Regions from separate parts of the Diaphorobacter sp. LR2014-1 genome, predicted to be linked through region 1. Evidence: riboswitches for the same ligand, from Rfam matches in the RefSeq annotation. Region 1 holds a riboswitch; the other holds the start of a gene.
The links. Region 1 has a riboswitch for glycine ahead of gcvT (glycine cleavage system aminomethyltransferase GcvT). Riboswitches for the same ligand answer to the same signal wherever they lie in the genome.
Positions count from the first base shown of each region.

Region 2: linked by a shared signal. The riboswitch ahead of BV908_RS10525 (D-amino acid dehydrogenase) and the one ahead of gcvT (glycine cleavage system aminomethyltransferase GcvT) in region 1 are both predicted to bind glycine.

Region 1 is NZ_MTBE01000043.1:13,135-16,533, forward strand. Features, by position in the region: gene gcvP (aminomethyl-transferring glycine dehydrogenase) at 1-92, opposite strand, end outside; gene gcvH (glycine cleavage system protein GcvH) at 161-535, opposite strand; gene gcvT (glycine cleavage system aminomethyltransferase GcvT) at 639-1,769, opposite strand; glycine riboswitch at 1,814-1,928, opposite strand; glycine riboswitch at 1,948-2,040, opposite strand; gene BV908_RS19575 (TRAP transporter large permease) at 2,047-3,324, opposite strand.
Region 2 is NZ_MTBE01000011.1:66,455-69,853, reverse strand. Features, by position in the region: gene BV908_RS10525 (D-amino acid dehydrogenase) at 300-1,610, opposite strand; glycine riboswitch at 1,704-1,815, opposite strand; gene BV908_RS10520 (peroxidase-related enzyme) at 1,987-3,096, opposite strand; gene BV908_RS10515 (NAD(P)/FAD-dependent oxidoreductase) at 3,093-3,399, opposite strand, start outside.

The DNA of each region.
Region 1 (3,399 bases):
GCTTCGTCGGCGGCGTCGATGCCAATGTGGCGGGGCAGGAATTCAGCGGCGTTTTCGAGCGCCGCCAGGGGCAGGGGGGAGGGCATCTGCATGGCGAGGGACCAGTCTCAAGAGCGATGGGGCGGTGCGGCGGCGCCGTGTGCACGGCGCCGCGGGTGCATCAGGCGTTCTGGGCGAAGGCGGTATAGGCCGTTTCGTCCATCAGGCCGGCGAGCTGGCCGGCGTCGCTGAGCTTGACCTTGAAGAACCAGCCGGCGCCCAGCGGGTCGGAGTTGGCCAGGGACGGGTCGGCGCGCAAGGCCTCGTTGACCTCGACGATTTCGCCGGACACGGGCATGTAGACATCGGCAGCGGCCTTGACGGACTCGACCACACCGGCCACGTCGCCCTGGGCAAAGGTGGTGCCCACCGCGGGCAGGTCCACGAACACCACATCGCCCAACGCATCCTGCGCGTGGACGGTGATGCCGACGACGGCCGCGGCCGGGTCGGCTGCGTTGATCCATTCATGGTCTTTGGAAAACTGGATGCTCATGAGGGGCTCCGGGAAGAAGAGGTGGAAGGAAAAGGTTTGAGAGTGGTCAGCCCGCACTGTAGCCGGGCTGACCTGGGCGCGGTGGCAGTTCGCCGTGGTGAATTCAGCCGCGGTAGTAGCGTGTGGGAACAAAGGGCGTGGCAGCCACTTCCATGGGCACGGCCTTGCCGCGCACCATGGCGTTCACACGGGTGCCGGGGGCGGCATGGGCGGGCATTACGTAGGCCAGGGCGATGGGCTTGTCGGCAGTGGGGGCCAGCAGGCCGCTGGTGACTTCGCCGATGCGCTCGCCCGACTCGTTTTGCAACTCGGTGTGCTCACGCACGGGCACGCGCTCCAGCGCCACCAGGGCCACGCGCTTGCGCGTGAGGGTGGCCGGGCTGTCGATCTGGGCCAGCACCTTGTCGGCACCGGGAAAACCGCCAGCGCGCGCGCCGCCTGTACGGCGCACCTTCTGGATGGCCCAGTTCAGGCCGGCTTCGGGCGGGGTGGTGGTGGTGTCGATGTCGTTGCCATACAGGCACAAGCCGGCTTCCAAACGCAGCGAGTTGCGTGCGCCCAGGCCGATGGGCTTGACCTCGGGCTGGGCCAGCAGCGTGCGCGCCAGGGCCTCGGCCTGCGTGGCGGGCACCGAGATCTCGAAGCCGTCCTCTCCGGTGTAGCCGCTGCGCGTCACGAAGCACTGCGCCCCGGCGATGTCGAAATGCCCGCCGGTCATGAACACCAGTTTGTCCACGCCTGGTGCCAGACGCGCGAGCACCGCAGCCGCCTGTGGGCCCTGCAGCGCGAGCAGGGCCTGGTCGGGCATGGGAATCACCTGGCAGCGTTGGCCGATGCGCGCCTGGATGTGGGCAATGTCGCCCACCTTGCAGGCGCCGTTGACGATCACGAAGAGCTCGTCCTGCGCCATGCGGAAGAACATGAGGTCGTCGATGATGCCGCCCTCGTCATTGAGGAGCAGGCCGTAGCGCTGCTTGCCCACGGGCAGGTCGACCACGTCCACGGGCATCAGCGTCTCGAACGCGGCAGCGGCGTCAGGGCCGACCAGCTTGAGCTGCCCCATGTGCGACACATCAAACAGGCCGGCCGCCGTGCGCGTGTGGTGGTGCTCGGCCATCAGGCCCATGGGGTATTGCACGGGCATGGAGTAGCCGGCGAAGGGCACCATGCGGGCGCCCAGTTCGATGTGCAGGGCGTTGAGGGGAGTGGTGAGCAGGTCGGACATGGCGGACATGGCAATGGGCGAAGGCAAATGGTGGAGCGATCTCTCGATCGCCGATTTGCCCCGCTGTCCGCTTTACCTGAGAGATTCACCCCGCCTGCATGGCATGTCACGGGGCTTGCTCCTTCGGTGGGCCGCATGCTGCTGCGGCCTCTCTCCAGCAAGGGAAACACCCGCATCCCTGCGGGCGTGTCGCCAGTCCTTTTGCCTGAGCGTTCGGCTGCTGCCTGCGCCTTCGGCGGCCCGGCCCTGAGGGGCGCGGACTCTCTCCTGACGGGACGGATTCTATCTATTTTGCGTACACGAGATCACGCAGGGCCAATGAAAGCGATGGCACGTAGGTGATGACCAGGAGGCACAGCAGGACCACGCCCACGAACGGCAGCAGGTGGGCGACGATGCGATCCAGAGAGATGCGCGCCACCGTGCACGCCGCGAACAGGTTCACGCCGAAGGGTGGCGTGATCATGCCGAGCGCCAGGTTCACCACCATGATCAGCCCGAAGTGCACCGGGTCCACGCCGAAGTGCTGGGCCACCGGCGCCAGGATCGGCGCCAGCACGATGATGGCGGCGCTGGTCTCGATGAACATGCCGATCACGAACAGCGCGGCATTCACGCCCAGCAGGAACAGCGCGGGCGACTGCAGCACCTCCTGCAGCCAGCGGCCGATGGCGTCCGGCACGCCAGCGCGCGTGATGAGGAAGGCAAACAGGCCCGCATTGGCAATGATGAACATGATCACCGCCGACGAGATGGCCGACTTGCGTAGGATGGCGAACAGGTCCGCGACGCGGATCTCGCGGTAGATCAGCATGCCCACCACCAGCGCGTAGAACACGGCCACGGCAGAGGCCTCGGTGGGCGTGAACACGCCGCCGTAGATGCCGCCCAGGATGATGACTGGCATCAGCAGTGCCCAGCCCGCCTGCAGCAGCGCGCGGCCGAAGGGCATGCGCCCGTCGCCGTCATGCTTGCCCCAGCCCTTGTACTTGCAATACACCCAGACGAACAGCATCAGCGCACCGCTGATCAGGATGCCGGGGCCGAAGCCGGCGATGAACAGCTCGCCGATCGATACCTCGGCCGCCACGCCGTACAGGATCATGGGGATCGACGGCGGGATGATCACACCCAGCTCGGCACTGGTGGCCTGCAGCGCGGCCGCGTAGCTGGTGGGATAACCGTGCTTGATGAGCGCGGGAATCAGGATGGCGCCGATGGCGAACGTGGTCGCCACCGATGACCCTGAGACGGCCGCGAAGATCATGCAGGTGAGCACGCAGGTCATGGGCAAGCCACCCTGCACGCCGCCCACGATGCTCTTGGCAAACTCCACGAGCCGTCGCGAGATGCCGCCGGTCTCCATGAGGTTGCCCGCCAGGATGAAGAACGGAATGGCTGCGAGCGGAAACTTGTTGATGGAGGCGAACATCTCCTTCACGGAGATCAGCATGTTGGCGTTCGCCACCTGGATGCCCAGGATGGAGGCCAGCCCGATGGAGACGGCCACGGAGATGGTGAGCGCGAAGCACAGCACCATGGTGGAGATCATGACCGTGGTCATAGGGCCCCCACGCGCGTCATTTCATGTACCCGCCGCCCCCCGAGGAGGCCGCTCGCTTGCTTGAGGCGGCTCTGC
Region 2 (3,399 bases), on a different contig from region 1:
AGTGCGAATGGCGTGAAAACCGCGCCAATCTAGGCGCGTGACGACGCCAAGGCCGGGGCCTTGGCTAGGAGGGCAACGACGAATGGCGCGGTTTTCACTCCGTTCCCTCCGGGTTGCGATCAAAAAGGGCCATTCGCGGCGTTGCCAAGCCTCGCTGGGGTAGCACCCCAGCTTCGTTTGGCGCCTTGCGCCTGGCCCTTTTTGATCGCAACGCATCTGGCAAAAATAGTGTGAGCAGGCCCTAGCGCCCGTCCATCAAGCGCAAGCAGCTATGCAATGCATAGCATCGTGGCGCCCGCTCAAACGCCGATGACGGCGGGGCGGGGCGCCGCAGCAGGGCGCGGCAGGCCGCAGAACGCGAAGTCCAGCTCCGGCTCCAGCCCGCTCACGATGCGCGCGATGGACTTGCCCGAGCCGCAGGCGTGGGTCCAGCCCAGCGTGCCGTGGCCGGTGTTCAGGAACAGGTTGCCGTAGCGCGTCTTGCCGATCAGCGGCACGTTGCTCGGCGTGGCGGGGCGCAGGCCGCTCCAGAACTGCGCCTGGCTCGCATCGCCCGCGCCGGGAAAGAGCTGCTCCACGCGCCGCACGATGGCTTCGCAGCGCACGGCGTTCAGCGCGCGCTCGTAGCCGTTGAGCTCGGCCGTCCCCGCGATGCGCAGCCGGTCGCCCTGCGCGCTGGTGTAGCGAGAGAAGACCAGCTTGTACTCGTCGTCCGTCAGGCTCACCTGGTAGGCGGCGGCCGTGTCGCGCACCGGCAGCGTCACCGAATAGCCCTTGGCCGGGTAGATCGGCAGGCGCAGGCCCAGGGGCTGGGCCAGCAGCGGGCTGAATGCGCCCAACGCCAGCACGTAGGCGTCGCCGCGCACGCGCTCGTAGCCGCCGGCCTCGTTGGTGACCTCCACATGGTCGATGGCGCCGCCCGCCGGGTGCAGCGCGGTGATGTGGCACCCCAGGCGGAACTGCACGCCCGCGGCCTGGGCCACGCCGGCCAGCGCGCGCGTGAACAGGTGGGCGTCGCCGGACTCGTCCTCCGCCGTGTAGGTGGCGCCCGCCAGCTGCGGCCGGACGTGGGCCAGGGCCGGCTCGATGCGCACGGCCTCGTCGGCATCCACCACGCGGCGGTGGCAGCCCAGCGCACGCATCTGCTCGGCGGGCGCCAGCGCGGCGTCGAACTCCTGGGCGCTGGTGTAGAAGTGCAGGATGCCCTGCGTGCGCTGGTCGTACTGCAGGCCCGTGTCGACGCGCAGTTGCTGCAGCGTGCTGCGGCTGTAGCTGCCCAGGCTCACGATCTGCTCGATGTTGTGGCGCGTGCGCGCAGGCGTGCATTCGCGCAGGAATTGCAGGCCCCAGAGCCACTGGCGCATGTCCGCGCGCAGGCGAAACAAGAGCGGCGCATCCTCTTTGCCCAGCCACTGCAGCACCTTGAGCGGCGCGCCGGGGTTGGCCCAGGGCTCGGCGTGGCTGACCGAGATCTGGCCGCCGTTGGCGAAGCTGGTTTCCGCACCGGGCACAGCCTGCCGGTCGATGACGGTGACCTCGTGGCCGAGTTGCTGGAGGAAGTACGCAGAGGTGGTGCCGACGACGCCGGCGCCCAGAACGATCACGCGCATGGTTGACAAGCCTTTTTCAAGGTTTGCGCAGGCAGGGCGCGCGCGAACAGCTATTGAATAAATAGCGAACAGCGGGCGCGACATGGCCTGGCTGCCGCTCCCCCTGTCCTTGGTACCTGAGAGATTCATGCCGCGCGGGACCGTGCGCGGCACTTGCTCCTTCGGTGCGCCACGGCGGGCGTGGCGGCTCTCCAGACGGCTGTGTGGGTGTGCAGTACGGAACCTGAGCGTGTATGGGAGTTTGCGCCTTCGGTGAAACGGCATGCAGCCGTTTGCTCTCCTGCGCCGGCCATCGTAGCGGCGCGGGCGCGGCGTCCCCAGCGGGCTAACCCTCAGACCATGAACACGCTCTCAGGGCGGGGCGCCGGGTGCATGCTCAGGGGTAGACCGCTTCGCCCAGGTTGAGCATGAGGCGGTTGGCCCAGGCGAACAGCGCGGCGGCGTGCACCGTGTCCAGGATTTCCAGGTTGCTCAGGCCCGCAGCGCGCAGCGGCGCGATGTGCTGCGGCCCGAATGCACCGGGCGCGCGCGTGAGCGCGGCGCTGGCCTGCGCCAGGGCGCGTTCGCGGGCGTTGGTGCCGGCGCTGTCGGGGTCGGCGAAGATCTGCGCGATCACGTCGTTGCGCTTGGCCAGCTGCTCGAAGCGCTGCGCATGCACCGACGCGCAGTACACGCAGCCGTTGATGCGCGAGACCACGGTGGTGGCCACCTCGCGCTCGGCGCGCGGCAGGCCGCCAGGCGCGTACATGATGGCGTTGAACGCCTCCGAGCGCTCGGCGAGCACGCGGGGCTGGTGCGCCAGCACGAGGTAGAAGTCCGACGTGCGTGCCTTGGGGTGGCTTGCGTCCAGCACGGCGTTCTGCTCGGCGCTGGCGGTTGCGGGGTCCACCACGGGCAGCCAGGCCTTCCAGTCCAGCGTCTCGCTGGTGTAGCCGGCCAGGCGCAGCGGCTCGCCGGGCGGGGGCAGGTTGGCGGGGTGCACGAAGGGCGCGTCCGGCGTGGTGGGAGCGACCGCCGTGGCTGCGGTGCCCGCGGGGCCGAGGGCGGCCAGCGCCGCCACGCCTGCCACCAACCGCGCCTGGTAGGCCACGAAGCCGATGAGCTGCGCGAGCAGCACCACGTCCGGCGTGGCGAGGCCCGCCTGGGGCAGGGCGAGCAGGGCCGCGCGGTCGGCCGCGGCGGGCTGCGTGGCCAGCAGCTGCGTGAAATGCGTGATGGCTTGCCAGCGCGCATCCGCCAGCGGGGCTGGCAGGCCGGCCAGGCGCGCGCCGTAATGGTCGGCCAGCGTTGCCACGCCGCTGGCGGCCGCCACGGCCTGGGCCACGGACAGGCGCTCGGCCAGCGCCAGGCCCCCGGGCAGTGCGGGCGCGAGCAGCAGGTCTTCGCAGGCCTGGGTGGCGGTGATGGCCTTGGCGCGCTGTTGGCGCGCGGCCTGGGCATGGGGGGCATGGCCCAGGCGGGCGAGTTGGTCGATGGTGTCGGTCATGGCGAAGGCAGGATGCGTTGGGAGGTGTCGGCGGGCGTCCATTCGTCGCCCAGCAGTTCCGGCTCGGCATAGGCCTGCAGCGCGGCGAAGTGGTGCTCCACGTCCTCGCGGTACAGCAGGCCGGCGATGCCGCTGGCCAGGCGCCGTGCGCCGTCGCTGATGGCGGGGATGTCGCCCGACACCGTGCCGTGCGACAGCGCCGCCGGGTAGCAGAAGCAGTGGATGCGGTCCAGGCCGGGGCAGGCGCCGGCGGTTTTCTCGCGGAATTCGAACACCGGGCCGAGGTCGGGCGAGTCGGACAGT